DNA from 3 places in the Vibrio sp. MA40-2 genome. Region 3 is predicted to be linked to each of the others. Evidence: riboswitches for the same ligand, from Rfam matches in the RefSeq annotation. Region 3 holds a riboswitch; each other region holds the start of a gene.
The links. A riboswitch is a leader RNA that binds a small molecule or an ion and turns the genes downstream of it on or off. The one in region 3 is predicted to bind thiamine pyrophosphate.
Positions count from the first base shown of each region.

Region 1: another riboswitch for thiamine pyrophosphate. It lies ahead of thiB (thiamine ABC transporter substrate binding subunit); the one in region 3 lies ahead of thiD (bifunctional hydroxymethylpyrimidine kinase/phosphomethylpyrimidine kinase).
Region 2: another riboswitch for thiamine pyrophosphate. It lies ahead of thiE (thiamine phosphate synthase); the one in region 3 lies ahead of thiD (bifunctional hydroxymethylpyrimidine kinase/phosphomethylpyrimidine kinase).

Region 1 covers NZ_CP178628.1:642,938-653,174, forward strand. The annotation lists gene thiQ (thiamine ABC transporter ATP-binding protein) at 1-665, opposite strand, end outside; gene thiP (thiamine/thiamine pyrophosphate ABC transporter permease ThiP) at 652-2,241, opposite strand; gene thiB (thiamine ABC transporter substrate binding subunit) at 2,246-3,229, opposite strand; TPP riboswitch at 3,278-3,408, opposite strand; gene ACLKML_RS10475 (flavin prenyltransferase UbiX) at 3,502-4,119, opposite strand; gene mpl (UDP-N-acetylmuramate:L-alanyl-gamma-D-glutamyl-meso-diaminopimelate ligase) at 4,194-5,582, opposite strand; gene fbp (class 1 fructose-bisphosphatase) at 5,976-6,989, shown strand; gene ACLKML_RS10490 (translocation/assembly module TamB domain-containing protein) at 7,149-10,237, opposite strand, start outside.
Region 2 covers NZ_CP178628.1:990,007-1,000,243, reverse strand. The annotation lists gene ACLKML_RS12235 (LysR substrate-binding domain-containing protein) at 1-368, shown strand, start outside; gene ACLKML_RS12230 (aminopeptidase P family protein) at 434-2,221, shown strand; gene thiH (2-iminoacetate synthase ThiH) at 2,302-3,417, opposite strand; gene ACLKML_RS12220 (thiazole synthase) at 3,425-4,189, opposite strand; gene thiS (sulfur carrier protein ThiS) at 4,192-4,404, opposite strand; gene ACLKML_RS12210 (HesA/MoeB/ThiF family protein) at 4,405-5,160, opposite strand; gene thiE (thiamine phosphate synthase) at 5,150-6,385, opposite strand; TPP riboswitch at 6,553-6,652, opposite strand; gene crcB (fluoride efflux transporter CrcB) at 6,696-7,079, opposite strand; tRNA gene ACLKML_RS12195 (tRNA-Asp) at 7,337-7,413, opposite strand; rRNA gene rrf (5S ribosomal RNA) at 7,506-7,621, opposite strand; rRNA gene ACLKML_RS12185 (23S ribosomal RNA) at 7,918-10,237, opposite strand, start outside.
Region 3 covers NZ_CP178628.1:1,700,654-1,710,890, forward strand. The annotation lists gene ACLKML_RS15305 (proline--tRNA ligase) at 1-365, opposite strand, end outside; gene tsaA (tRNA (N6-threonylcarbamoyladenosine(37)-N6)-methyltransferase TrmO) at 430-1,128, opposite strand; gene tenA (thiaminase II) at 1,295-1,954, opposite strand; gene ACLKML_RS15320 (ABC transporter substrate-binding protein) at 2,010-2,972, opposite strand; partial or broken gene ACLKML_RS15325 (ABC transporter permease) at 3,020-3,718, opposite strand; gene ACLKML_RS15330 (ABC transporter ATP-binding protein) at 3,849-4,601, opposite strand; gene thiD (bifunctional hydroxymethylpyrimidine kinase/phosphomethylpyrimidine kinase) at 4,594-5,466, opposite strand; TPP riboswitch at 5,551-5,661, opposite strand; gene metQ (methionine ABC transporter substrate-binding lipoprotein MetQ) at 5,895-6,704, opposite strand; gene ACLKML_RS15345 (methionine ABC transporter permease) at 6,736-7,413, opposite strand; gene metN (methionine ABC transporter ATP-binding protein MetN) at 7,403-8,437, opposite strand; gene ACLKML_RS15355 (hypothetical protein) at 8,540-8,698, shown strand; gene gmhB (D-glycero-beta-D-manno-heptose 1,7-bisphosphate 7-phosphatase) at 8,782-9,336, shown strand; gene ACLKML_RS15365 (MliC family protein) at 9,439-9,738, shown strand; gene ACLKML_RS15370 (amidohydrolase) at 9,783-10,237, opposite strand, start outside.

The DNA of each region.
Region 1 (10,237 bases), 1.1 Mb from region 3:
TCATGCTTATCGCTCAATAATGATAATGGCTCATGGACCAATGCTTTTAATTCATCAACAAAGACAAAATCGGTAGCGATCGCCTTTGCATCGCTAACATGATGCGTCACCATGACAACCGTAATGCCTCGTTCTTCCGCCAGTTGTTTCACCAACAACAGCATTTCATTTCTTAAAATAGGATCTAAAGCAGAAAACGGTTCGTCTAGCAACCAAATGGGGTGAGGCTGAACAAAGCAACGCGCTAACGCTACACGTTGTTTCTGACCGCCAGATAGTTTTTCTGGTGTGCGATCTAGCATTTCCTCAATTCCAACCTGTTTTGCAGCAGAGATAACCTGTATTTTTTGTGCGTTTGTTAACTTTAAGCCAGGATGTAAACCCAATCCGATATTTTCTCGAACTGTCAAATGACTAAATAAATTGTGCTCTTGAAATAACATAGAAAAAGGTCTTTCATGCGGTGCCATACCAAGTAGTGACTGATTATTGACTTGTATATCTCCTTTTTCTGGCAATATAAAACCCGCAATCAACGCCAATAATGTCGACTTGCCAGCACCACTCGGTCCCATAAGCGCCACGATACTTTCATCATTTATCGATAAATCGAACTGAAAAATATCTTTATGATAACGATATTGAATACCATCAATTCTGAGCATGCGATCTCCCAAATAAGGTTTCTACCAACGTAAAACTTCCAACACTCAATAAAAGAAGAACAAGCGATACTACAGCTGCCGCTTCCATCTGGTAACTGCCTAATAATTGGTACAAATATAGTGGTAAGGTTTTAAAATCTTGGCTACCAAATAAAGCGATAGCACTTAGATCCCCCATGGAAAGCATAAAACTTATCGTAAAAGCTTGTGCAATGGGTTTTTGTAGCGCTCTCCATTCTATCAATAAAAACCGACGCCATCCTTGCATGCCTAAGCTTGTCGTCAACATCTGGTACTGTTGTATTATTTGAAAAAAAGGTTCCGCTAACGTTTTAATCACATAGGGCAATGCCATCAAACTGTTCACCACCACAACAATGAAGAATGCAAGGCTGTAGACATCAGCTGTTTTTCTTAACAATAAAAATAACCCTGTGCTAATGACTAATCCGGGAGTAACCAGAATAATGGTTCCGATAAGCTCGATGCCATTTGCTAAATGAAACTGACCTTTTATTCGCCATATTCGACTGGTTTGTAATATACCGATGCCAATACACAAAGCCGATATACTGGCAATAAACGCAATACTTAACGACGCTTCTACAGCTTGCCAAAAGCGATTATCTTGTAATACTTGCCATAATTTTGAATTAAAGCCACTAATTACCACCATTACTAATGGTGGTAAAACAACCAATGAAGAAAATAAAATCCAAAAACTATCCCAGCACTGTGCTGCTTTACTTTCGTGAATAAAGCGTATTGGGCGTAAACTTGGTTCAAGCGTTAATATATTTTTCTTACTTACTTTTTGTATTGCTAAAGATAATCCACCACACAACAACATCTGCCATATGGCCAACAACGCGCCGGCTTGTAGATCAAAGTCAAATTTGATCGCCTGGTATATCGCCAACTCGATCGTCGTTGATTTCGGGCCACCACCTAGCGCCATGACTGTAGCAAAACTGGTAAAGCACAGCATAAACACCAAACCACAAACGTGAGGAAGTTGCTGGCGTAGTCTTGGCCATTCAATCCATTTAAACTTATACCAATACCCCATACCGAGATGAGCGCAAAGCTTATGTTGCTCTGCGGGGATCCCTTCTAATGAAAGTAATAGTAAACGACTAGCATAAGGTAAATTAAAGAAGACATGAGCCAATAAAATACCGTTTAACCCATAAATTGAAAAAGGTAATTCATTGTCAAACCAATTGAACAATTTTGCTATCAATCCACTATTGCCATAAATTGCCAATAGACCAAAAACACCAACTAATACTGGTAACACCAATGTGCTAGAAAATAACTTAAGCAATAGAGCTTTACCCATAAACTGTCTTCGCGACAAAGAGTGAGCAACGGGGATGGCTAATCCAACACTAAACATAGTCGATAATAAAGCTTGATAAAAACTAAACTTGGTTACATGCAGATAGTAAGGATCAGAGACAATTTGACTTAGATTGAGGTTAGGAGCGTAGGAAATCAACGCTCCTAACGCCGAAAGCACAAATAAAGCAATACATACCGCAATAATCAGTCCTAATTTCGGCGTTTGATTCATAGGGTTATTTCACTAACGCAGACTGCCATTCACGGATCCACGTTTTACGCATTTTTGCTACTTCCTCTGCAGAATAAGACAACGCTTTTTGTGGGGTAGTCAGAGTTTCAAATCCTTTTGGTAAGGAAACATTTGTAACAGGATACATCCAATTTCCTGTTGGCATTACCGTTTGGAATTCATCACTTAAAATGAAACTCATAAACTGATCGGCAAGTTTAGAGTGACTAGAGTTTTTCACTTTAGCCGCGACTTCCGTTTGCATGTAATGCCCTTCACTAAAGTTAGCGGCAGCATATTTATCGTCATTTTCTGCAATCAAGTGATAGGCAGGTGATGTGGTATAAGACAAGACTAAATCCGATTCTCCCTCTAAAAACATAGAGTAAGCTTCTGACCAACCTTTGGTAACAGTAACTGTCTTTTTCGCTAACAGATTCCACGCTTGGCTTGAATCATCACCATAAATCGACTTCATCCACAGCATTAAACCTTGGCCAGGAGTCGATGTTCGCGGATCTTGATAAATAACCTTCAAGTCATCACGTTTTTCAACCAATTCTTTTAGGCTCGTTGGTGGATTTTTTAAGGTTTCTTTGTTGTAGACAAAAGCAAAGTAACCAAAATCGAAAGGCACAAAGGTGTTATCAGACCAACCATTTGGTAAAATAGTTGCAGAGGTATCAACACTGTGTTCAGCTAACAAACCGGTATTTTTTGCTTCTGCCATCAAATTAGTGTCTAAACCTAAAATAACATCCGCTTTGCTATTGCTGTCTTCTAAACGAAGACGATTTAAAATTGAAACACCATCATCTAAGGCAACAAACTCTAAGTCACAGCCACACTGAGCTTCAAACGCTTTTTCTATTTTAGGCCCTGGGCCCCAATCAGAAGCAAATGAATCGTAAGTATAAACCGTTAATTTATCGGCGGCGAAAGTAGAAAATGAAAGGGTTATTGCTAAAGCTGAAATTGTGTATTTCACTGGGCGCTCTCCATGTCTATGAGCGGCACAGGCTTGAGGGAGGATGTTGATAGATCCTAGCTCAATTCCTACGCCAGTATTATCTGGTTCAGGTGTACGGGTTCTAAGAAAACTTAATCTCAGCCCAATAGTTAGTGATTAATGAAAGCAAATAACCTTGAGCACCCCGATGAGTCGTAGTGATTGTAACCGTAAAGCCATAAAGTTGCTAGCAAGCAAAAAACGACAATAAAGGTAAGATATAACCTATAAAGAGTTAATGAATCATTTGGTTACCGATTATCATATCCCCAGCGCGCGACCAGTTTTTGCTCTATTTCAAGATGGTCTAATATTCTTGCTACCATAAAATCAACCAGATCATCAATGCTGGTTGGTTGATGATAAAAGCCCGGTGCAGCTGGCATAATGGTCACGCCCATTTGCGATAATTTATGCATATTACCTAAATGTAAAGTAGAAAATGGCGTTTCTCTGACAACCAATAAAAGCTGGCCTCGCTCTTTCATAACAACATCGGCAGCTCGTTCAATTAAGTTATCCGACATTCCATGAGCAATTGCTGCCACCGTCCCTACTGAGCAAGGACAAACAATCATTTTCTTTGGCGCAGCACTTCCTGACGCAACAGGAGAAAACCAATCTTCTTTACCGCATACTGTTAATAATTCTGGTTTGCATTTTAAATGCTTCACCAATGCTTGTTTTGCCGCATCGGGACCACTAGGTAACTTTAAGCCATGTTCTGTCGCTAATACCACTCGAGCTGCGGACGAAATTAACAAATACACGCTGTAATCAGCTGCAAGTAAACATTCTAATAAACGCAGTCCATACGGCGCGCCAGACGCACCAGTAAATGCTAACGTAATTGTTTTTTTTGTACTCATGACCATTCTCTATTTATTTTAATCACATTATTCACGACGCAAAATTACAATAAACGTCACCTTGCTATTCCGGTTTATTCCATTAACGTAAGGCCATCAATAATTTTATTGTGTATGCCTTCAAATCCACCGTTGCTCATGACCACTATTTGATCCCCTTTCGAGGCTTCTTTGAGGATCTCAGACACAAATAAATCAATATCATCACTAACAAAGCTCTTCTGTGGTCCGTTATTTGATTGTTTATCTTGTAAACACAACTTAGCGACCTCTTCTACTGACCAATCTATATTATGAGGCTGAAATAAATACACCGAATCGGCCACTGATAATGAATCGGCTAATGTCACTTTATGGACGCCCATTTTCATCGTCGCTGATCTTGGTTCTAAAACCGCGATAATTTTTTTATCTCCCACTTTATTACGCAAGCCTTCTAGAGTTAACCTTATAGCAGTAGGATGATGAGCAAAGTCGTCATACAACGTCACTCCTGCCACCTCACCTTTCAGCTCTAAACGTCTTTTAGTATTGATAAACCGAGACAGGGATTCACAAGCTAAATCCACCGTTACTCCAACATGTCTTGCTGCGGCAATCGCCATTAATGCATTATTTACATTATGATCCCCCACCAAATCCCACGTCACCGTACCAGCTAATTGGTTATGTAAAAACACACCAAACTCACTACCATCTTTGTTGGTTTTTTCTACAGACCAGTCACAGGTCTGGTCACCAATTAATTCTTGTTCACTCCAACAACCTCTTTGTAAAACATTTTGCACCGCAGTATCAAATTTAGGTGAGAAAATACGTCCATTACTAGGCACGGTACGAACTAAGTGATGAAACTGTTTTTTAATGGCTTCAAGATCATCAAAAATATCCGCATGATCAAATTCGAGATTATTGATTACTAACGTTCTTGGATGGTAATGAACAAACTTAGAACGCTTATCAAAAAAAGCACTATCGTATTCATCGGCTTCGACCACAAAAAATGGGCTATTACCAAGACGTGCTGAAACGCCAAAATTACCTAACACTCCCCCGACTAGAAAGCCTGGCTCATAACCACAATCTTCTAAAATCCACGCCAGCATACTTGAGGTAGTGGTTTTACCATGCGTTCCAGACACAGCGAGAACCCACCTCTCGTGGAGAAGAAACTCCTGTAACCATTGAGGCCCCGAGGTATATTTAAGATTATTATTTAATAGATATTCTACACATGGGTTGCCACGACTAAGTGCATTACCAATAACGACTAAATCTGGTCGAGGCTCTAATTGTGATGGATCAAACCCTTCTATAATCTCGATTCCTTGTGACTCAAGTAACGTGCTCATTGGCGGATAAACGTTAGCATCACTGCCCGTCACTTTATGTCCCAACTGCCGAGCTAATACTGCAGCCCCGCCCATAAAAGTCCCACAAATTCCCAATATATGAATGTGCATTAACTGTGTATCCTAAATTTATTCATTGCTGATTATTGTTATTAGTCATTAACCGTTTTCTTGATTATGAATTCAGTCATTCCATATCTATTTACCTATGTACCCATCCACAAATGCACCAACACATTAGCTACTGATTTCTTGTTTAGTTCACAATAATCATTACGGCTTATACAAAATAGTGAATAATGTCTCATAAATAAGTAACCGTGAAACATTTTTACAAAATTTCTGTGATGGAAATTAAAAACAATTTACATATCATTAAGTTACTTCATTACTCATAAAAAGTTTTTTGTCATACAATTGATACTGTTACTAATAATGACTAGAGCTATCAGCCATTGTAACTAAAAAGTCTCCTAAATAATCAGAAAACGTAAAGGATATAACATGTCTGAATTTCGCACGCTGGGCGAATTTATCGTAGAGAAACAACATGACTTCCCTCACGCAAGTGGAGAGCTATCTTCATTATTAGCTTCTATCCGTCTTGCTGCAAAAATCGTAAACCGTGAGATTAACAAGGCAGGACTCGTTGATATTACCGGTTCGGTTGGCGCTGAAAATATACAAGGTGAAGAACAACAAAAATTAGATTTATACGCAAACGATAAATTCAAAGCAGCACTAGAAGCCCGTGATCAAGTTTGTGGTGTAGCAAGTGAAGAAGAAGATGAAACTGTTGCATTTAATAAAGAGCTCAACAAAAATGCTAAATATGTTTTGTTAATGGATCCATTGGATGGCTCTAGTAACATAGATGTTAACGTATCTGTCGGCACAATTTTTTCTATTTACCGTCGAGTTTCTCCAGTTGGAACACCACCAACACAAGAAGATTTCTTACAACCAGGAGAAAAACAAGTCGCCGCTGGATATGTGATTTATGGTTCATCAACTATGTTGGTTTATACCACCGGTAATGGTGTCCATGGCTTCACATATGACCCTTCTATCGGCTCATTTTGCCTCTCTCATGAAAAGTTGGTAACACCAGAAACAGGGAATATTTACTCTATTAATGAAGGAAACTATATTCGTTTTCCTTTAGGTGTTAAAAAATACATTAAATATTGCCAAGAGAGTGTCCCAGAAGATAACCGCCCGTATACTTCTCGTTACATTGGCTCTCTTGTTGCTGACTTCCATAGAAACTTATTGAAAGGTGGTATTTATCTATACCCAAGTACAGAAAGCCACCCGAATGGTAAACTTCGCCTTTTGTATGAATGTAATCCAATGGCCTTTTTAATTGAACAAGCCGGTGGCATAGCTTCAGATGGAAAACAACGAATTATGGAATTAAAACCAACCGAATTGCATGAACGCGTGCCTTTCTTTGTTGGTTCTAAAGCCATGGTAAAGAAAGTAGAAGAGTTTATTGCGAAATACCCTAATGAATAAGTGCTTAACGCATATCTCATAACGAATAATAGTTACGTATTTTTCTACCCTACTGTTTTACATAAACTATTTACACATTAAAGCCGTTCGTTTCACTAGAAATAAACGGCTTTTTATTATTAACATGTTATATCGCTAAGATAGGCTTAAACAAAACAACTAATCAAATTCAAATTGATATAGCAGATCCACCGCACTATCAACTCCAGATACGGCTTCCAAATATAGATCAGTCAACAGCTTATATCTAACGGTAAACTCACCAAAGGAATCAAAAATACCCACACCATATTTCAGCTGAAGCTCTGGAGTAATATAGCCACTGACCGTTACTTGAGAATCATCACCAGAACCAGCAGTATCCAGCTGTAAATCAGAGACACCAAACGTTTCACCTATTTGCCCAACTAGGCGTCCACTCTTAGCTATACTTAAGCCAATCAATGCTGTCGTCATACTATTGCCACCCGAAGTTGCATCTAAATCTTGACCTCTCAATAGGTAAGACAATGCATTTTGTTGAGGCATAGAAGGTTCAGAATACACCTCTATCGACGGTTCATTCGCCGGACCAGTAACCCGGATCCCTGCCACCACGTCATCTTGTGTATTATCTGGGTTTCGTACTGCTTCGATGGCTAAATATGGTTGATCCGCTGGCCCATTCATTAAAACTTTACCTTCTTCAATAATCAAATCTTGACCAAAAGAACGATAAGTCCCATTAACAATTTCAATTTCTCCGACAATAAAAGGGCCTTTATCTTTTTGTGTCACATTTAATTGCCCGACTAACTCACCTTCTAACCCAAAAGCAGCAAGTGTGAACTCGTCACCAATATGAATATTGACATCGGTTTCTATCGCCATAGGGATCGGATTCTCGGCTTCTATCGGCTTTAAATTTTTATCTAAGATAACTTCATCAGAAGAAACAGAAACCGCACTTGGAGGCAACTCTTCCACAACAATTTCACCCCATGGTAAATAAATATCCCCTTCAATTTTGGCTAATTTAGGATTTACCATTATTGTCATATCTGGGCTAACTTTTACATTAACCATTGGCGGTAATTCAACATTAAGTTCTTCAGCAAAAACACGAACCTTGCTGTTCCATGCCTCTAAATCGCGCCAATTGGCATCACCATCAAGTTTTAATACGCCATCAGGAGTTTCAATATCGGCATTAAGTAACGCATCATAACCAGAAAAATCAATCTGAAGTTTGCCCAACAGAACTTCTATTGGTGTAATGTCGCCTTGAGCAACAATTTTATCTAGCGTAAATTGCCCATTAACACTTGGATGCTTAACAGGACCCGACACTTTTATGTCAGAATGAATCTCGGCATTGACGTTACTGTACTCACCAAGCAAAGGCTGAATCATATTCAAATTGATATTGTCTAAAATTAATTGCGCATCTAACTCCTCATCAACAGATTGCACATCTTCAATAGCAAGATTACCTTTGATATCACCGTTATCTGTAATATCTAGCTGCCAATCGGCGAGCAATTTATCGTTATGTAACTGAGCATTAACGGCAATGGATTGCCAACCGAGCGTTAAAGGTTGTTCAGCGGCATACTGAACCTTCCCTTGAGGTAATTGAATCGAGACATCAGCAGTCGGACTTTCATTTGGTGACCAACTAGCAGAGGCTGTTATTGCTACTGAACCATCAACGTCAATATCCGGCGGAATAAACATCTTCAACTGGTTAAATGAAAAGTTATCTACGGCTAAGTGTGCATCACCTGATTGACCAGCACTAAGATCCTCGGTTAAACAAATTTTTGAGTTTGACTGCAACCAACAATGAGCCTGAACATAGAGTAATTGACTATCCACAACAAAACCTAAATCGACTTGTTGGTCAATTCGCCATGAACCTTGTTGAGTTGAAAGGTTTGCCTTATCAAGTACCCCTCTCCAGGCCAATTCTGGCTCTTGTTGCAAACCACCTTCAATATGAATATCGGTCGTTAACAAATCCGATAATAAATCCAGATTCAATTGATGATCGGTTTGCGTGCCAGATAAGGATAACTTAACGCTATCGATTTTTTTATCTTGATAAAGAACATCGCTAATGTCGATGTCAAGATCGCCATCTGGAGAAGGCAATGGCGTTAAGTTACTCGAAAGCCTCAAACTGGCTACGTTAACCAAATCTAAGTATTCAATCTCTGTTGCTGATATATCAGTAATAACTTGAGGGGTATCCAGGCTACCTCGTAAAGAAATGGTACCGACTATACTGCCTTTAACATCAGCAATAGATTTTTCAATATCAGGAAAATTAACTTGCGTATCTATAGCTAACGTTTTATCCAGTTTTCCTGAGATTTGAATACCATTAGGACCATGTTTTATACCTAACTCTTCTGTTGCTAACTTTATGTCCCCTTTGCCGGATGGATCACTTGCCGACAACTGTCCTTCTATTTTTAATGGGTAGTCTCTTATGTTTCCATCAATATCTAACAAAGGTAAATCAACCAACCAGCCACCAGAATCTAATAACTTACCGGTTGTTGATAATGAGCCATTAATGATACCTTCAGCCTGCTCCCATTCCATGCCTGGCTGAATATCCTTCAACCCTAACGTCGCTTGCCAGTTAACAGGACTTTGCCAATTGGCCATGACTTGACCTGAAACTTCCCCACCTAATGTTTTAATTAATAGCGATTCCAGTGTAATTTCATTTAAATTACCATCACCTTGAATTGCAAGATCTAATTTAGGGATGGCTTCTCCGTCAACAATAGTCGCAACGTTTAGATTGTAACCATCTAATGAACCTTCAACCTTTATTTTCTCAACATCAACAACGTAATCCGCCTGCCCAGAAAATGGCCACTGTATCGCTCCATTAGAAAGTACAATATCAAAAGGTAAATTGGCTTTTAACGGTTCTAATTGTCCATCCACAGTCAACTCAATGACTTCAGAAAGAGTAGCATCAAGTTGTATGTCTGCCACACTACCCGAAGCTGAAAGTTGTAATTTTTGTCCTTTCAACTCGGTTTGTTTTACGAAAGTTTTCGCATCGAGAGTAAGAGGATAATTGCCTTTAAGATCGATGTTTGAACTTAGCTCTACATCTGCTTGAGGTACATCCAAAACTAAGTGGTTAACATTAACGTTGTGAGCATTTAAATTGGCCGATAATCCCAAGTGATTAACGACTACAGGTGTCTCTCCTTTTAAAGTGAAATTTTTCAAATCAAACTGTT
Region 2 (10,237 bases), 710 kb from region 3:
CGCTAGGACAAAACTGGAACTTACAACACTACTTACACTCAAGGCATATTCAAGTAAGGTGTGCAGGCAGTGACCGTTGGTTATTAGATTATAAATTAGCAGAACAAGGCTTAATTCGAGATATAGCGATAACAGTACCAGATTTTAATAGTGCCGCAGCTTTGTGCACCTATACTGACTATATTTTTACTGCACCGAGTTATTTTACTAAGCTTGTCGCTGAACATTATGACCTCGTATTACTGCCGCTACCACTTGAGTTTCCGCCCATGGCGTATACACTGTTTTGGAACTCAAACAGAGAAGATGATCCCGCCTTAACTTGGCTTAAAGATCTTATCATCAATAAAACCCAACACCTAAGATAAGCATTGTTATGTTAGATAAATAACCGTGTTTAGTCAGTCTACAAATGCACCTGCAAGGAGTGTTAATGCACACGTCAATTTCACAACGTATCGAAGCTTTACGTCTTTGGCTCACTACAAACAACTATGACGCTATAATTGTCCCACACGAAGATGAGTACCTTGGAGAATATCTTCCCCAGCACAATGAACGTTTGCATTGGGCCACAGGGTTTACAGGTTCTGCGGGTGTAGCTGTTATCACGCAAGACAACGCCGCAGTTTTTGTTGATGGGCGATATACTGTGCAAGTACAAAACCAAGTTCCCGATTCAGTATTCGAATACAAACATCTTATTGATGATCCTTATCTAAGCTGGGTCAACACGCAATTCACCAAAACGGCAATAATCGCATTTGACCCTAAAATGCATTCCGCTAGTTGGTACAGTTCAGCTTCCAGCCTTTTAGACAAACATATATCTTTAGCTGCAGTTGCACAAAATCCAATCGATCAGCTTTGGACAGATCGACCTATTGCCAAGCTAAGTCAAATGCGCTTAATGGACGACAGTATTTCGGGTCAATCATGTAAAGATAAACGAGAGCAAATCAGTGCTTACTTAACAAGCAACGACGTTGATGCCGCGATCTTAACTAAGCTAGATTCCATTTGTTGGCTATTAAACATCCGAGGAAGTGATATATCTCGCCTTCCTGTTTTACTCTCGCACGCCATCATTTATTCCGACGCTACCGTAGACTTCTTTTTAGATTCAAATAGAAAGGTTGACGGGTTTGAAACACATGCAGGTATCGGTGTAACGATAAAGCAGCCTGACCAATTGCAGCAGTGCATTGATGATTTAAGTCACAAAAGAGTAATTCTTGACCCTACTTCAAGCAATGCATGGTTTAAATTAGCAATGGACTCAGCATCGATAAACGTTATAGAAAGTCCTGATCCATGCTCATTGCCCAAAGCACAAAAAAATAACGTCGAGACCGATGGCATGAAGGCCTGTCATGTTCTAGATGGCATAGCGATGGTTAAATTTTTACGTTGGTTAGACGAAGAAGTTGCAGCTGAACGGTTACATAATGAAGCTATAATATCAGACAAACTTCAAGCATTTAGAGAGCAAGAACCTAGCTTAGTAGATTTGAGTTTTGATACTATCTCAGCTGCGGGCGCTAATGCAGCAATGTGCCATTACAATCATAATGATCAATCTACACCCGGAGCACTATCTGTTGACTCCTTATATTTAGTCGACTCTGGAGGTCAATATCTAAACGGAACAACTGATATCACTAGAACCGTTGCTATAGGTACACCATCACTAGAGATGCGTACTTTATTTACATTAGTTTTAAAAGGTCATATCAGCCTAGCCAGTGCTGTCTTCCCGCATGGCACAACGGGTAGCCAGTTGGACGTTTTAGCTAGAAACCATCTATGGTCTAAAGGATATGATTACGATCATGGGACTGGACATGGTGTAGGTCATTTTTTAAGTGTTCATGAAGGACCGCAAAGTATTTCTAAAAAGCCTAATACCGTTGCGCTACTACCAGGAATGGTGCTGTCTAATGAACCTGGATATTATCGCGCTGGTCATTTTGGTATTCGTATCGAAAATCTAGAGCTTGTGGTTGAAAAGAAAACGAACGGTGATTTTTCAGCGCTGGGATTTGAATCCCTGACTCTCTGTCCTATTGACTATAGAAATATAGAGGTGGAATTTCTTACTGATAGTGAACTAAATTGGTTAAACCAGTATCACCAAAAAGTATGGGACGCTTTACACATACATTTAGACCAAGATGACACAAGATGGTTAAGACAAGCTACTATGCCTTTAAGTCGCTAATTTTATAAATTAGCCTCCAGACTTAACATGCAGTACACAAATGTACTGCATGTTTCACGTGAAACACTATCGTTTTTTTGTTATTTTCCAGAATAGACTTTATCCCAGTCAGTCCAAACTGGATGCAGCCCTGCCTTCATAATAGAATCAGCCACGATTAGCGCGCTACGTTCGTCACTTATAGCAAATTGCTCTAGTTCCTCTTGGTTGGAGGCATACCCTCCTGGTTGCGTTTTCGATGCCGCGGACATATTCGTTATCCCTAACGACAGGACGTTATCTCTAAACTTAGGTGACTCCCTAGTTGATAAGGATAATTCAACTTGCTGATTGAATATTCTATAGGCGCAGATAAGCTGAACAAGTTGTTTGTCACTCATATTTGACTTAGGAGTGATACTGCCTTCACACGGCCGTATCCGAGGAAACGAAATAGAATAGCTAGATTTCCAATAATTTCGTTCCATATAATTGAGGTGGGAGGCGGTTAAGAAAGTATCTACTCTCCAATCTTCTAGTCCAATCAGAGCACCAAGTCCAATTTTTTTGACTCCTGCCCTAGCCAACCTGTCGGGAGTGTTAACTCTAAACTCAAAATCACGCTTATTACCTCGTAAATGATGCTGGGCGTAAGTAGATGGATGATAAGTTTCTTGGTAAACCATCACTGCATCGACACCTAAGGACACCAATTCTTGGTAAGCTTGTTGCTGCATTGGTTGCACTTCAAGTGCAACATAGTTAATTCTTTTTTTTATGACCGGAACAACTTGCTTAAAATACTCTAAACCAACTTTGGTTTCATGTTCGCCAGTTACTAATAAAACACTATCAAATTTCATCCCGACAATTACATCAACCTCCTTCTCTATCTCCTCCACAGTAAGAACCTTTCTCTTAATTCTGTTGTCCATAGAGAAGCCGCAGTAAGTACAAACGTTGGCACAAAGGTTTGAAAGGTATAGTGGTATGTACAGCGACATCGTATTACCAAAGCGTGTTCGAGTGATCTGCTGAGACTTAACCGCCATTTGCTCTAAAAACGGTTCTGCAGCTGGCGAAATCAATGCTTTAAAATCTTCTAGTGTAGGTTGCTCAGCCAGCAAAGCTTTACGCACATCATTAGCAGATTTAGAATATATCGATAGGTTTACGTCATCCCAAGCTATAGAGGCTAGCTGGTCGTAATAGTTCATAACTGACCTACTCATCAAGAAAAGAAGTAAGAGGGCTTGATGCCAGAGCTCGCGGAGATTGACAAGCTAAACCCGACTCGTAAGCAATTCGACCTGAAGTCACAGCCATCTTAAAAGCTATTGCCATTTCAACCGGATCAGCTGCTGTCGCTATAGCCGTATTGACCAATACCGCATCTGCCCCCATTTCCATAGCGTAAGCAGCATGTGAAGGTGCGCCGATACCAGCATCGACCACAACCGGAATATTTGCTTGGTCGACAATAATTTTAATAAATTCATTAGTAACGAGCCCTTTATTTGTACCAATAGGCGCGCCTAAAGGCATTACTGCTGCGCAACCTACTTCTTCTAAGCGTTTACACAGTACAGGGTCTGCATGGCAATAAGGTAATACAACAAAGCCAAGTTTCACTAACTCTTCAGCAGCTTTGAGTGTTTCTATCGGGTCAGGCAACAAATACTTGGGATCGGGGTGAACCTCCAATTTTATCCAGTTAGTTTGTAGCGCTTCTCTAGTTAATCGAGATGCAAATACCGCTTCTTGGGCATTCTTAGCACCAGACGTATTAGGCAACAAATTAATGTTAGCAGCCAAAAGTGGACTTAATATATCGTCTTGTTGATCTTCTATGTCTATACGCTTAAGCGCCATCGTTGCTAGCTCAGATCCGGATGCAAGGATTGACTGTGCCATTACACTGCTATTGGCATATTTCCCAGTACCAATAAACAAACGCGATTCAAATGTTCTATCTCCGATTGTAAGCATAATTAACCTCCTGCTATAGCTTGAAATACTGATATTTTCTCAGCTTCAGATACAATGTAACTATCGAGCTCGTTTCGATTAATAATGCGACTTCCGACAGCAACTGCGGAGCCATTCGAGCTCAACCCCATTAACGCAATCACTTCAGCCAAAGACATGTTTTTGGCAACGTTGACTGCTTTCCCATTCACTTCTAATTCGATGTTGTGGTCCACTTAAAACTCCTTATCCATACACACAACGCAATCGATATTCCGCTGCATAACAAACTTATTCCATTTCATATCCAATCCGTCAAAACAATGGAGCTCATTTTGTGTAGTACTGTCTACATTGGCTATCAATCGAATCGATAGCAAAGCTTGCATTGATCCAATCACACCTACGATAGGGCCAACTACTCCCAACGAGGAACAATTGACATTACTTTGCTCTTCCGTGCTAGGAAATAAGCATTCATAGCAAGGTGCGTCTCTATGATTGTTAAAGATAGCAACCTGCCCTTGCCAATTAATTACAGAACCAGAAACCAACGGTGTTCTATGTAATACACAAGCTTGGTTAATCTCTTTTCTAGTTCTAAAATTGTCGGTGCAATCAATGACTAAATCACTAATCATTGTCTCTAACTGTAACCTTTCACCGAATAGGTTTTGGTCAATAGCAACAGCGTTACAGGATGAGTTCAGCGCAACTATTTTTTTACACAAGCTGTTAGCTTTAGAATTACCGATCTCGTGTTCGGAATAGGCAATCTGTCGTTGCAAGTTTGAACTTTCTACTTTGTCGCCATCTGATAATACCAATTTACCGATACCAGAAGCCGCGAGATATAATGCGACGACATTGCCCAAGCCGCCACATCCAACGATTAAGACGCGTGAATGTTTAAGTTTTTCTTGACCACCTAACCCTATTTGCGCGACGGAAATTTGCCGGCTATACCGCAGAAATTCGAAGTCATTTAACATGGTTAAACTCGTCATGGTTACTTTTGTTTGAGATAAGCGTAGACAAATAGCCAACTGTTTTAGTGAGGTCTGAACATTCTGATACCGCTCTAACAACTGCGATACCTGAAACCCCGGTTGACATTATCTGCTCTGCATTTTGGGTATCAATACCACCTATTGCAACTGTTGGTATATTGGGACATTTGGCCTTAATGAGTTGCACATAGGAACTTAGCTTATCCAGACCTTGTGGGTTGGATTTCATGACCTTAGTCGGCGTAGCAAATACATGACCTAACGCAACATATGAGGGAGAAAACTCAATCGCCCGCAGAATTTCATAGTAGCTATGAGTAGAAATACCTAAAGCTAGTCCGGCACAATGTATCGCATTTAAATCTGCACAATATAAGTCTTCCTGACCCAAGTGAACGCCATAAGCACCGTGTTTTACTGCCAGTTGCCAATAGTCATTTATAAATACTTGCGAGTTATAAGATTCGCCCATTGTTATAGCCTGAATGATCAGTTGTTCAATCTGACTAATACTCAATTTGCTATCCTTAACACGTAGCTGGATTATTCCAATACCTAAAGCCAATAACTCTTCTAGTAACGCCAGGTTATCTACTACTGGATATAGCCCTAGCCTATTACTACGAAGCGCCTTGAAATTGATATTTTTGCTATCGAATTTATGCCTACTAGTTTTGACAATTTGTTCTATATCAACAGTCGCATAAGGAAGGGTCAAATGATTCGACCATGTTTCACGTGAAACATTACAACAGACCATAGTATTAGCGACTAGAATTGCATCTTCTAACGCATAGCCAAGCACGACCAGTGAAATAAACCATGATAAGTGTCGCTGATTGAAATCAACTCTATCAGTAACCTGATAGTCATAGCTGATTTTATGAGCTATCTCGTCAAACCAGCTATCAACATAATGTCCTTCATGATTTGGGTCAGGAAAGCCAATAGTTACTATATTTTGACGCTGGATCAAAGCATGGCTAATAGTATTGCCTGGAGAATAACAAAGTTGTAAACAATCTTTTTTTGAAGCGGAGAGCTTACTAAACACTTGGAATTCGAATTTAGAGTAACCGTCAAAAATGGTGAAAATATCGGTATCAACAAGTGTAAAATCGATAGGATGAAGACAGTAGGCTACTTGTAAGTTCTTTGTCAACAAGTCAGAAAGCCACTGAAAATTTCGAGGAATATGGATATACACACTACACCTCTTCCAAGATAAGCTGAAATAATAGAAATAGCGGTGTATAGATAGGTAATAAAAAATGAAGTAAATTATGTGGCATTGCTTTTCCCTAAAGTAAATAAAACCTTGTCGGAAAAGCAACTAATAGGACATAAGTCGTCAGAATAATTGACTTAGGTAAAAATTGGCTTTCGCTTGTTTCCTTCGCAGGTATTATCCTGAATCAGGTTCTACGGATTCCGTTTTCACGGTCTCAGCCAGTTGGCACTCCGACAAGTCCTTCTATTATAGTTAAGCAGTCAAAGCATGCAACAGTTAAAAATAATTAACCTCTCACTAGCAATTGAAAACCCAACCAAGCAGAACAAATACTTAAAGACACATTTAATAATACGTTGAGGCCCATTTTGAAAAAGTCGCCTTGTTGTAACAACAAAACGTTATCCATAGAGAAGGTAGAAAATGTAGTTAGCGCGCCTAAAAAACCTAGACCGATAACTTGACGCCAAGGTATCTGAGATAGCATTTCAGTTTCAAAAGCAGCTATCAATAACCCCATAGCGAACGAGCCTAGAACATTAACAGCAAGCGTACCATAAGGAAAATCTCGACCGAATAAGCTGACGCATAACTCTGAAAGTAAGTAACGAGAACATGCACCAAAAGCCCCTCCTAACGCTATATATCCTAAAATAGAAAACTGTCCCATAAGTAACCAATGATTTATAAAGATAAGCCCATTCTATAGATTTAAGTGAAAATTAACCAATAAAAATCATGTAGCACACAGCATAAAGTTACATACTTTTAAAAAGTTACATGTGTCACTTTAACTGTACCCACAAACAGCATTTAATTTATGAATTATAAGGACAAAGATAAAAAACGTATAGATAATCAAACGCAAAAAAGCCTCAACATTTCTGTTGAGGCTTTTTAAAATTCTTACTAGATTTCAATACCAAATGGCGGAGTGGACGGGACTCGAACCCGCGACCCCCGGCGTGACAGGCCGGTATTCTAACCAACTGAACTACCACTCCACATGGTATTGGTGACACTTAATAAAGTCTTATTGGTACGCTTTATTAATGTTTGCCTTCATCTTCTCTAAAAAAGATAAAAGCGAATTAAAGCCTGGCGATGTCCTACTCTCACATGGGGAAACCCCACACTACCATCGGCGCTATTGCGTTTCACTTCTGAGTTCGGCATGGGTTCAGGTGGGTCCACAATGCTATGGTCGCCAAGCAAAATTTGGTATTAAACCTCCCGCTTGTGATAAAACTCGCTGGACTGCGTTAACTTGTTCTCTCTTTCAGTTACTTACCAATGTAAGCGCCTTCAATCGTTACTCAAGTTGCCTTACCAGCAAACTTTATCCCTGCGCTACCTAGAGCACTTGGGAAGTCTAAAAAACTTGGAAAGCTAATTATAAAAGTCTCATACACATTCAATGTTCTTTATTTGAGTCCACGACCTACACGGATGTAGGAAGTGCAGTAAATTGTCTGGAACAATTTCTGCCAAAACCCCTTGGGTGTTGTATGGTTAAGCCTCACGGGCAATTAGTACAGGTTAGCTCAATGCCTCGCAGCACTTACACACCCTGCCTATCAACGTTCTAGTCTCGAACAACCCTTTAGGACACGTAAAGTGCCAGGGAAGACTCATCTCAGGGCTCGCTTCGCGCTTAGATGCTTTCAGCGCTTATCGATTCCGAACTTAGCTACCGGGCAATGCCATTGGCATGACAACCCGAACACCAGAGGTTCGTCCACTCCGGTCCTCTCGTACTAGGAGCAGCCCCCTTCAATCTTCCAACGCCCACGGCAGATAGGGACCGAACTGTCTCACGACGTTCTAAACCCAGCTCGCGTACCACTTTAAATGGCGAACAGCCATACCCTTGGGACCGACTTCAGCCCCAGGATGTGATGAGCCGACATCGAGGTGCCAAACACCGCCGTCGATATGAACTCTTGGGCGGTATCAGCCTGTTATCCCCGGAGTACCTTTTATCCGTTGAGCGATGGCCCTTCCATTCAGAACCACCGGATCACTATGACCTGCTTTCGCACCTGCTCGAATTGTCATTCTCGCAGTCAAGCGGGCTTATGCCATTGCACTAACCACACGATGTCCAACCGTGTTTAGCCCACCTTCGTGCTCCTCCGTTACTCTTTGGGAGGAGACCGCCCCAGTCAAACTACCCACCAGGCACTGTCCTCATCCCCGATTAGGGGACTAAGTTAGAACATCAAGCATACAAGGGTGGTATTTCAAGGTTGACTCCACTCCATCTAGCGACGAAGTTTCATAGTCTCCCACCTATCCTACACATGTAGGGTCAATGTTCAGTGCCAAGCTGTAGTAAAGGTTCACGGGGTCTTTCCGTCTAGCCGCGGGTACACTGCATCTTCACAGCGATTTCAATTTCACTGAGTCTCGGGTGGAGACAGCGTGGCCATCATTACGCCATTCGTGCAGGTCGGAACTTACCCGACAAGGAATTTCGCTACCTTAGGACCGTTATAGTTACGGCCGCCGTTTACCGGGGCTTCGATCAAGAGCTTCGTCCTAAGACTAACCCCATCAATTAACCTTCCGGCACCGGGCAGGCGTCACACCGTATACGTCATCTTACGATTTTGCACAGTGCTGTGTTTTTAATAAACAGTTGCAGCCACCTGGTATCTGCGACTCCCAATAGCTCCATCCGCTAGGGATTTCACCGTCAAGAGCGTACCTTCTCCCGAAGTTACGGTACCATTTTGCCTAGTTCCTTCACCCGAGTTCTCTCAAGCGCCTTGGTATTCTCTACCCGACCACCTGTGTCGGTTTGGGGTACGATTCCTTATAATCTGAAGCTTAGAGGCTTTTCCTGGAAGTATGGCATCAATGACTTCATCACCGTAGTGACTCGACATCGGGTCTCAGCCTAATAATTTCCCGGATTTACCTAAGAAATTAGCCTACACCCTTGAACCTGGACTACCATCGCCAGGCCCACCTAGCCTTCTCCGTCCCCCCATCGCAATTATAAGAAGTACGGGAATATTAACCCGTTTCCCATCGACTACGCTTTTCAGCCTCGCCTTAGGGGTCGACTTACCCTGCCCCGATTAACGTTGGACAGGAACCCTTGGTCTTCCGGCGTGGGGGTTTTTCACCCCCATTATCGTTACTCATGTCAGCATTCGCACTTCTGATACCTCCAGCAAACCTTACAGTTCACCTTCAACGGCTTACAGAACGCTCCCCTACCCAATGAAGTAAACTTCATTGCCGCAGCTTCGGTGTATAGCTTAGCCCCGTTACATCTTCCGCGCAGGCCGACTCGACCAGTGAGCTATTACGCTTTCTTTAAATGATGGCTGCTTCTAAGCCAACATCCTGGCTGTCTGAGCCTTCCCACATCGTTTCCCACTTAGCTATACTTTGGGACCTTAGCTGGCGGTCTGGGTTGTTTCCCTCTCCACGACGGACGTTAGCACCCGCCGTGTGTCTCCCGGATAGTACTTACTGGTATTCGGAGTTTGCAAAGGGTTGGTAAGTCGGGATGACCCCCTAGCCTTAACAGTGCTCTACCCCCAGTAGTATTCGTCCGAGGCGCTACCTAAATAGCTTTCGGGGAGAACCAGCTATCTCCAGGTTTGATTGGCCTTTCACCCCTAGCCACAAGTCATCCGCTAATTTTTCAACATTAGTCGGTTCGGTCCTCCAGTTGATGTTACTCAACCTTCAACCTGCCCATGGCTAGATCACCTGGTTTCGGGTCTATACCTAGCAACTCGACGCCCAGTTAAGACTCGGTTTCCCTACGGCTCCCCTATTCGGTTAACCTTGCTACTAAATATAAGTCGC
Region 3 (10,237 bases):
ACTTCGTTACGAACCATATCCGTGATGACTTCTTCATGAGTCGGTCCCAATACAAAAGAACGATTATGTCGGTCGGCTATTCTTAGTAATTCTGGGCCAAATTTATCCCAACGTCCGGTCTCTTCCCATAAATCAGCGGGCTGAACCACGGGCATGATCATTTCTACAGAACCGGCATTGTTCATTTCTTCACGAACAATATTTTCGACTTTACGCAGTACACGCAGACCGGTAGGCAGCCAAGTATATAAACCTGAAGCTAGCTTGCGGATCATACCTGCACGTAGCATTAGCTGGTGGCTAACGATTTCAGCGTCGTTTGGAGTTTCCTTCAGAGTTGAAAGAAGCGTTTTACTGGTACGCATTATGGGTATCCGTTCATCATGGTTATCAAAATTAGCTGAATATGATATCAGCCATTTGCTTTTGTCAAAAGCGTTCTATAGCTGTGACCGTCACTAATTGCTCGTTAACCTTAAATTTAACGTTCAAATCGAATAAGTTGACTGCATATTCTTTATTATCAGTACTGTTTTTCTTGTAAGCTGGTCTTGGATCTTGTGCTAGAACTTCGCAAATAACGGCGCGCACTTGCTCTTTGTTGGCATGAAATCGAAGTTGTTGCTCCGCAATAGTAGAAAAGGTGACATCAAGTAGTTTGGGCTCGGTTTGTGCGAAGCCTCCGTTAGCATCAAAGATAGCGTCTGAATACGGAATGTAAGGTTTAATATCAATAATGGGTGTTCCGTCGACTAGATCGACACTGCCTAATTCAAGCCAAACCTGACCTTCGGTTTGCTTTACTTGTTTGAGTTCAACTGCAGACATACCAATTCCATTCGGCCTAAAAGGTGAGCGAGTGGAGAGTACACCGATACGCTCATTACCACCTAGTCTCGGTGGACGAACTGTGGGAGTCCAACCTGCTTGTAGATTTTGGTCGAAAAGAAACAGTAACCAAAGGTGGCTGAATTGTTCAATTCCTCGAATCGCCTCGGGTGAGTTTGCGTTACCAATTAATTGCAGTTTTGCAGTGGCACTAGGCGCTAATCTTGGCTGCCTTGGGACGGCAAACTTCTCTTTGTATGGAGTATGTATCACTCCAATCGGTTCTATCGTGTGATCCATCGGCTTATTATCTAGTGAGTCTGTAGCGTTAAGGTATCACAAATCTGCTCAAATGAGGGAGAGTAGCTATCGTTTGCGTGAGAATAGTTTGACTTAAAATGGCTTGGACTAGAACGATTTTTAAGTAAAAAGGGACGCTTTAATATAGCGTCCCTTTTGCTTCAGTCTAGGTGTTTAGACTTTGCTGCCAAAATGCAATTTCCATTCGAGTGGCCGTTTTAAAAACCTCACATAATTGTTGACCGCGTTGACTATCAATCGTGATATCTGCGAGTAACTCGTTTAAGTAATCACCAGCAGTATTGATCGAGGATTGATATTCTTCTCCGCCGTAAAGTTCTATCCAACTTTGATACGGATTATTTTGCTTAATAGTGGTAGTTGATGCGAGCAAGTTTCGACCTATTTCGGCGTAACCTAAAGCACACGGAGCGAGCGCGGTATAAAGATCGACAAGGTCGCCAGACATACCAGTATCCAGTACATATCGAGTGTATGCGATGGTGCCAAATGCTTCTGGTTCGGCTTCCATGTCGTGTTCACTTAACCCCCATTGTTGGCAATAAGTTAAGTGATGGGATATTTCAGTCGATAGTAACGCTTGTACAGTGGGCAGAGCCATACGCATTTCACTTAACGTTTTGGCCTTATATATCGCCATAGCGTAAGCGCGTGCATACTGTTTTAGAAACAAAAAATCTTGTTTCAAATAATGTAGGTAGGCACTGTTATTCAGTTCGCCAAGAGCCAATTGCTGAACAAATTCATGCTCAGTATAAGTTTGCCACTCTTGCTTGCAGGCATTAATTAGGTCGTTGTAGTTCATTAGGAGTGTTTATTCCATGTTGATTTGCAATGTTTCTTGTGAAAGAGCGCTGTACTTAAAGTGTTGGCACAAAATCAGCTGCTTTTGGTTGTGTAGCGATGATCTTGTTTTTAAACAAAAAGGCACTGAATTCATCGTAACGTTGAAGATCAATGGCTGATGGGCGAAGATCAAATCGAGTAAGTGTATCGTTCCATGCTCGTTGGTTCAGTTCATTGTTTAACGTGTCTGGTGCGTAAGCTACAAATTCTTTCCATGCTTGTTGTGGATGGTTAACAATGTAAGTGGTGGCTTGTTCAATTGCTTTGTTAAAACGTCGAATGGCATCAGCGTCGTAGTTTTCTGCGTTGGCGACGACAACCAATTCATCATACGTTGGGACGCCATGTTCTTCAGGATAAAATGCTTTAGAAGGATAGCCTTCAATCGCGAGTTGATTGGATTCAAAGTTGCGTAATCCACCCCAAATGGCATCGACTTGACCGGAGGCCAGAGAGGCTGATAAGGCCCAACCTACATTAATAATTTCAATGTCAGTAAATTTAAGCCCTGCTGATTTAAGCATGGTACCTATGGTTGCTTCTTCGTTTCCAGCGATAGCAATACCAACTTTTTTTCCTTTCAGGTCGGCTAAGGTGTTTATTTTACCGTTGTCTAAAACCATTAATGTATTTAGCGGGGTTGAGATTAACGTCGACGCTCTAATAAGAGGTAACTTGGCAGCCACATCAATGGTTAAACTGGTTTGGTATGAAATAGCCATGTCTACTTTTCCGGCTGCGACTAATTTAGCAGGTAAACTTGGATCGGCAGGCTCTTGGAGTGTCACATTGAGCCCTTGCCCATTAAAGTAACCTCGTTGATGAGCAATAACAATCGGGCCATGATTTGGGTTGACGAACCAATCCAGCATTAGCGTGATGTTTTTATTTTCAGTGGTATTTTGTTGGGCGAAAGTAGTAACAGAAATAACGCTAAGTACCAGAGCCGTGAGTCCTTTTTTGATGCAACTGTACATTTTTTTTCCTTAAATATAAGTAAGTTTAGGTTTTATCTAGGGTTGAGTTAAAGCGACCAATGAATCGCTCGTTTTAGTAATTTGTCAGTAATGAAATAGAGTGAAATGGAGCACAAGGCTAAAATAAACAGCGCAGCGAACATTTCGTCTATCATCATTCGTGCGTTCGCTTGTAGCATCAAATAGCCTAATCCAGCACTTGAACCAACCCATTCACCCACTACCGCACCTATTGGAGCGACAACAACGGCCACTCGAATACCAGAGGCAAGAGAAGGGAGTGCAGCCGGCAAGCGAATTTTGGTTAAGGTTTGCCATTTGGAAGCGGACATGGTTTTAGCTAAGTCAAGAAAGCCTGTTGGAGTAGAACGAAGACCGTCGTAGCAACAAGTGGTTACTGGGAAAAAGATAATTAGCGCGGCCATGACGATTTTAGATGCGATCCCATAGCCAAGCCAGAGCATTAAAATAGGGGCAATGGCAAAAACAGGGATAGCCTGGCTGGCAATTAAAATCGGCAGTAACCAACGCTTTATTGGTTGAAAAAGTAACATCTGCAGAGCAAAGAATAGTCCCATTGCAAGGCCTAAAATCAGCCCCAATAGGATTTCTTGCATTGTGATCCAACTGTGGAATAACAGTGTATCGGACCGTTTTATTAGAGTGTTAAACACTGCTTGTGGAGAGGGTAAGATAAAAGAAGGTAACTTGAAAATAACAACAATGAAGTGCCATAGTCCTAAGGTAAGCAACACAGTAGTTGCCGCTTGAACTAATTTACTCGTGCTTTTTTTTTGCGCCGATTTGAGCCGCTGATCGTTCGCTGGATTTTGACTCGCTTTATTCTCACTAATTTTACTAGTAACAATATTCATATTAGACATGATCTTTCTCCAATTGCTCGATCAGTTTTTGTTGTAATGCAGCAATTTCGCCATTCAGCATTCGTGGTGGGGGATTACTTGGCGTTGGAAAAGTGCAAGCAGAAGCTGGTTTTCCTTGCATGAGAGCAATGTGATCGCCTAGGCGTAGGGCTTCTTGTGGATCGTGAGTGATGAGCAGAACGGTTTTATTTTTAAGCATATGGGCGGCTAGGTTTTGTAGCTGATAACGAGTGACCGCATCTAATGCTGAAAAGGGCTCGTCCATTAAAACTAATGGTTTGTCTTGCATGAGTGTTCTTGCTAGCGCAACGCGTTGACGCATTCCACCGGAAAGTTGATCAGGAAATTGATGAATATGATCAAGTAAACCGACTTGTTCGATCAGTTTGATGGCTTTTTGTTTGGTTGATTGGCTAAGTTGTCTATTAGCAAATTGAAAACTAAGGCAGACATTATCGACAACATTAAGCCAAGGTAATAGCAAATCTTGTTGCGCCATATAAGCGACATGTTGGCTTATATGGCCTGAAAGGTTGGTGTGCATAGTGCCGGACCAATTAATCTGGTCATCTAGTAATCCTGCTAAAAAACGCAGTAAAGATGTTTTGCCACAGCCACTTTTTCCTAAAATGCAAGTCCATTGGTTTTGTGTAATGGGCATATTCAATTCAGAAAAAACAAGCTGTTGTTCATTTTTATAATTTAGGCTTATGTTGGATAAGTTGATGAGTGTGTTGTCATCCATTTTGCTCTCCTTGTAGCAAGGCAGATGTTATTTGTTGCGAAGATGACGTAATGTGTTTCGAGAAAAAATGGTCTACAGGCCCATGACCCTGGCCAATGTGTAAATTATCAGCATGTAAGATTGCTTGAGTTATGTAATGCTTAGCTAGTGTTACAGCATGCAGTAGCTCGTTGCCTTGTGCTAGATAGCTCGCGATAGCAGAAGATAAAGTGCAGCCGGTACCATGAGTATTGTTGGTTGCTATTCTTGTAGCAGGGATGGCCGTGACGGTATTACTACTGATCAACAGATCGGTGCTGTTTTTGCTGTTGGTTAAATGGCCACCTTTAAGTAAAACCGTGTCAGTATTTAATGCTCTGAGTTTATCGATAAGCGCATTCATTTGTTGCTCTGTGGTGGGAACGGCTTCTCCAGTTAAGGCTGCGGCTTCTGGAAGGTTAGGGGTAATGATATTCGCCAAAGGAAGTAATTGTGATTTAAGCGTGCTAATTGCTGATTTTTCTAATAATAAATCACCACTAGTTGCCACCATTACCGGATCGACAATCAAAAATTTAGGTTGATACTGTTTGAGTTTTGTAACCACTGTTTTGATGACGTTTACGTCACTTAACATGCCGATTTTTACTGCTTGAATATTGAGATCGGTAAATACAGCATCGAGCTGCTGAGCGACAAATTCTGGAGCAATCGGATAAATACCACTTACGCCTTGGGTATTTTGGGCGGTCAGAGCAGTTATAACTGAACAGGCATAGCTACCAGTCGCAGAAATAGCTTTGATATCTGCCTGAATTCCGGCACCGCCGCCACTATCTGATCCGGCAATCGTTAAAACAATAGGCGTTGTATTTTTCGCTGTCATATAGGATTCCTAAACTTGCACGTATAGGAATAACAGCCGCTAACGGAAGGTGGGTATGCGAGCAGAAAATACCAGCATAACATTTCGGTATGGCTACTAGTTCCCTACGGCAGTGTTAACTGCATCAGGTTCAACGGGTCCCATCGAAATGGTCTCAGCTTAGGCCTGTGGCCGTTAGCTCCCCGACTAATATCTAAATTTTATTTGCCGCCAGAGTGTAACAAAACAATGCCTTAAGTCAAAGAAGTTAAAATTGATATAAAAAATGGTCGGGAAAATTGAATGGTATTGGTAATGAAATGGTGAATAGTTAAGGAATATTAAAAATACCAAAGCCGGATGATTTTACTCATCCGGCTTTGGAGTGGTGTTGCTTAGTTAGCGTATCGTTTAAGCTTATTAAGCAATTATGTCGTTAATAACAAGCCTTACCAGCCTTTTACTACGCCACCTTTGAAGATTTCTGAGGCTGCGTTGAATACTTCGTCAGTTTGGTATGCTTTAACAAAGTTTTTCACTTTTTCAGATTCAACATTGTCAGTACGAGCGACGATTAGGTTAACGTATGGAGACTCTTTGTCTTCAACAAAAATTCCGTCTTTTTCTGGAGTAAGATCGATGCTGCTTGCATAAGTTGTATTGATGATAGAAAGCGTTACATCATCTAATGAGCGTGGTAATTGAGCGGCATCAAGTTCGACAATAGTAATGTTTTTAGGGTTTTCTACGATATCACGAACCGTACCTGAAAGACCGACATCTGCACGCAGTTTAAGTAGGCCTTGTTGTTCTAGTAATAGTAGAGAACGGCCGAGGTTTGTTGGGTCATTTGGTACTGCAATACGTGCACCATCGGTAATTTGTTCAACAGAAGTCACTTGTTTTGAATAGCCAGCAATTGGATAAACAAAAGAGTTACCCGCTATTGCTAATTTGTAATCACGATCAGCAATTTGTTGATCAAGATATGGCTTGTGTTGGAAGGCATTGATGTCGACTGAACCATCGTCTAATGCTGCGTTTGGCGTGACATAATCGGTAAACGTAACAAGTTCAACGTCAAGATCATATTTTTCTTTGGCTACTTTTGCTGCAACTTCGGCAACTTGAGCTTCGGCACCAGCCATTACACCAATTTTGATTTTGTTAGCATCGACTTCATTATCACCACAGCCAGCAAGGACAAGTGTAGATGCTGCTGTCGCGGCAATAAGGATATTTTTTAGACTAAATTTCATATTACATCTCCTACAATATTTTGATTTTTTATTATCTATGATCTACTCGGCTAACAAGTGCGTCGCCAATGGATTGAATGATTTGAACCAGTACAATTAGCATCACAACAGTGACAGCCATGATCACTACATCGTAGCGATGGAACCCATAGCGAATAGCAACATCACCCAGTCCGCCACCGCCAACAGTGCCTGCCATGGCCGAATAACTCACCAATGTAACTAATGTAATAGTGACCGCATTAACGATGGTCGGCAGTGCTTCTGGAAGCAGTACTTTAGTAATAATTTGGGTTGGTGTTGCTCCCATTGATTGCGCCGCTTCTACTAAGCCACTCGGTACTTCAAGCAAAGCGCCTTCAATAAGACGAGCAACAAAAGGAATAGCGCCAATGGTTAATGGAACAATAGCGGCTGTGGTGCCGATAAACGTACCGACTAATATTTTCGTAACGGGAATAATAGCAACCATTAGAACTAAAAACGGTACAGAACGACCGATATTGACGATAGCACCAAGGGCTGAATTTAGTTTGGTGTTTTCAGCTAAACCGCCTTTTTTACTGATGTGTAAAATAACGCCCAATGGAATACCAATAGCGAACCCAACGACACCAGAGACGGCAACCATATAGAGAGTGTCCCATGTTGCTCCGATGAGCAGGTTACTATTGAGACTTAACCATTGTGAAATTAAATCAAAGGACATAACCAAGTACCTCTACTTTTACTTTGTGTTCTTTCAGAAATTCGATTGCCGCATTGTCGTTTGCTTCTGAACCATAAAATTCCGCAACCATCATGCCGAACTTAACGCCACCTGCATAATCGAGATCAGAACTTAAAATGCTGACATCAATATTGAATTGGCGTGCAATTTGACTCATCACCGGAGCATCAACGGTTTCACCAGTAAACTCTAAGCGAATCAATGGGTGGCTACCTTGAATGCGGGTTTGGTTTAATCTGGCTTGATAATCTTCCGGAATCGATAAGTCGAGTGTTGAGCGAATGAACTCATGAGCAAGTTCGGTTTTTGGATGAGCGAAAATATCACCAACCGTGCCTTTTTCTACTAACTCACCATCTCCAATAATAGCCACTTGATGACAAATACCTTTCACAACGTCCATTTCGTGGGTGATCAACAACATAGTGATGTTTAACTTGCGATTTATTTCTTTAAGTAACTCTAGAATAGACTGAGTGGTTGCCGGATCTAAAGCACTGGTCGCTTCATCACAGAGCAATACTTTAGGATCAGAAGCCAACGCACGTGCGATAGCAACACGTTGCTTTTGACCACCACTTAAATTGGCAGGGTAGGTGTCACGCTTGTCGGCCAGCCCAACTAATGACAAAAGTTCGGTTACTTTTTGCGAGATTGTCTGTTTGTCCATTCCTGCTAATTCGAGTGGTAATGCAACGTTGTTAAAAACAGAGCGGGACGAAAGCAAGTTAAAATGTTGGAAAATCATACCGATATTACGACGAGCTTTACTGAGCTCCGACTTTGACAACAATGTTAAATCTACACCATCTACGACAACATTACCTTGGGTCGGTGCTTCTAACATGTTTACACAACGTATGAGTGTACTTTTACCGGCACCAGAAGACCCTATAACGCCAAATATGGTTCCTTGCGGGACGGATAAATTGATGTTTTTCAAGGCATGAATCTCTTTTGAGCCTTGGTAGAAAACTTTGTTAACATTGCTGATTTCAATCATTTAATAAAACCTAAGCAGAATAGTTGGAATAAAGTTCTTGTTAACTTTGTATATTGGTTAACTTTATATAATAAGAGACGATGCTATGGTGATCACGTTTTTATGTCAATAGATATTTTTACGTCTAGACGTCTAAAATCTTTTTTTGTCATTTCATTTATTGGTTTGATGATCGATTGCCGCCGTTTTTTACAATCTATTGTGCTGGTTGAGTTATCCATATTAATTGCTAGTAGCACAGAAAAAACCAATAAAGGATAATTAGTGCTTAGCAAGTTAAAGCGTGCAATAATTTCGAAGATATACATTTTGTTTCGATAGATATACATTTTGAGGACGATATTTTGGCTAAACCAGCAGTATTTTTAGATCGCGACGGTGTCATTAATGTGGACCACGGTTATGTTCATGATGAACATGACTTTGAGTTTATCGATGGTGTTTTTGAGGCGACCAAGAAACTGCAACAAATGGGGTACTTGTTGGTTCTTGTGACCAATCAATCTGGTGTTGCCCGTGGTATGTTCAGCGAAGATAGATTTCTTTCGTTAACCGAATGGATGGATTGGAATTTTGTTGATAACGGCGTAGAACTTGATGGTATTTATTATTGCTTGCATCATCCAGAGCATGGCATTGGTGAATATAAACAAGATTGTGATTGCCGTAAGCCTAAGCCTGGAATGTTTATTTCGGCGCGTGATTTCTTGAAAATTGATATGGAAAAATCAATTATGATTGGTGATAAAGCAGAGGATATGATGGCTGCTGAAGCTGCCGGTGTCGGGACTAAAATCTTGGTACGCTCTGGTAAACCGGTGACAGAACAAGGGGAAACGCTTGCAACTACGGTAGTTGACAGTATTAAAGATGTACCCGAGTATTTAGAGGGAAAATAATATCTTGAAGCGCTATTAATGATGGCAACAGCCCCTTAAGTAACAAGCGTGTTTGAATTAGAAATAAGCAAAGACGACAAAAATAAAGGATGATTTGTGAAGATGAAACATTATGGTTTTGGCTTGGTTGTGTTTTTAGTTCTTTGTGGCTGTAGTGCTAAAGATCCTGTAACACCTTGGTATATTTGTGATAACGGCTCCCAATTCAGTTTCTTACAGACTGGTGAACTCTCCGCAGAAATACAGATGTCGAAAAAGCGCATTCCTTTGCAACAAATACCGGCGGCCTCTGGTAGTAAATATGAAAGTACAGATCAAGCATTACAAGTTTGGCTAAAGGGGTCAGATGCTATGCTAACACTTGGCTCGGAAGCCTTTGTTAATTGCACTATGGATTATTAAAAAGCGAGGTCACTCGGTGAGTCGGAACTCGCTTTATTGATCACTTATCTTGAGTCATTATGTAACGTATCTATCAACGATATAAACACATCACTGGCGGTCTTCAATAGTTGATCAGGAAAATCATAATCAGGGTTATGCAGTTCTGGATGGGATTCCCCGCTTCCTATGCAGAATAGAGCCCCGTTCCATTGTTGTAAAAACTCAGCGAAATCTTCCGACCAACGCATGGGTTGTTGTAAATGTTGTACCGACATTCCGATTTTTTTAGCTTGTTGTTCAATAAGTCGTGAATGTCGATTTGAATTAACCGTAGCGTTGAAAGGTTCATCCCAGTTTAAACTTACGTCAATGCCATGATCTTGACTGAGTTCCTTTAGTTTTTTGCTTAGATTTATTTTCATGTTAGCAAAGGTTTGGTTGCAATCACTACGCATGGTCGCCATTACTTTTGCCTCGCCTGGTGATACCCCAAATGCTTGTTCGCCAAGTTGCGCAT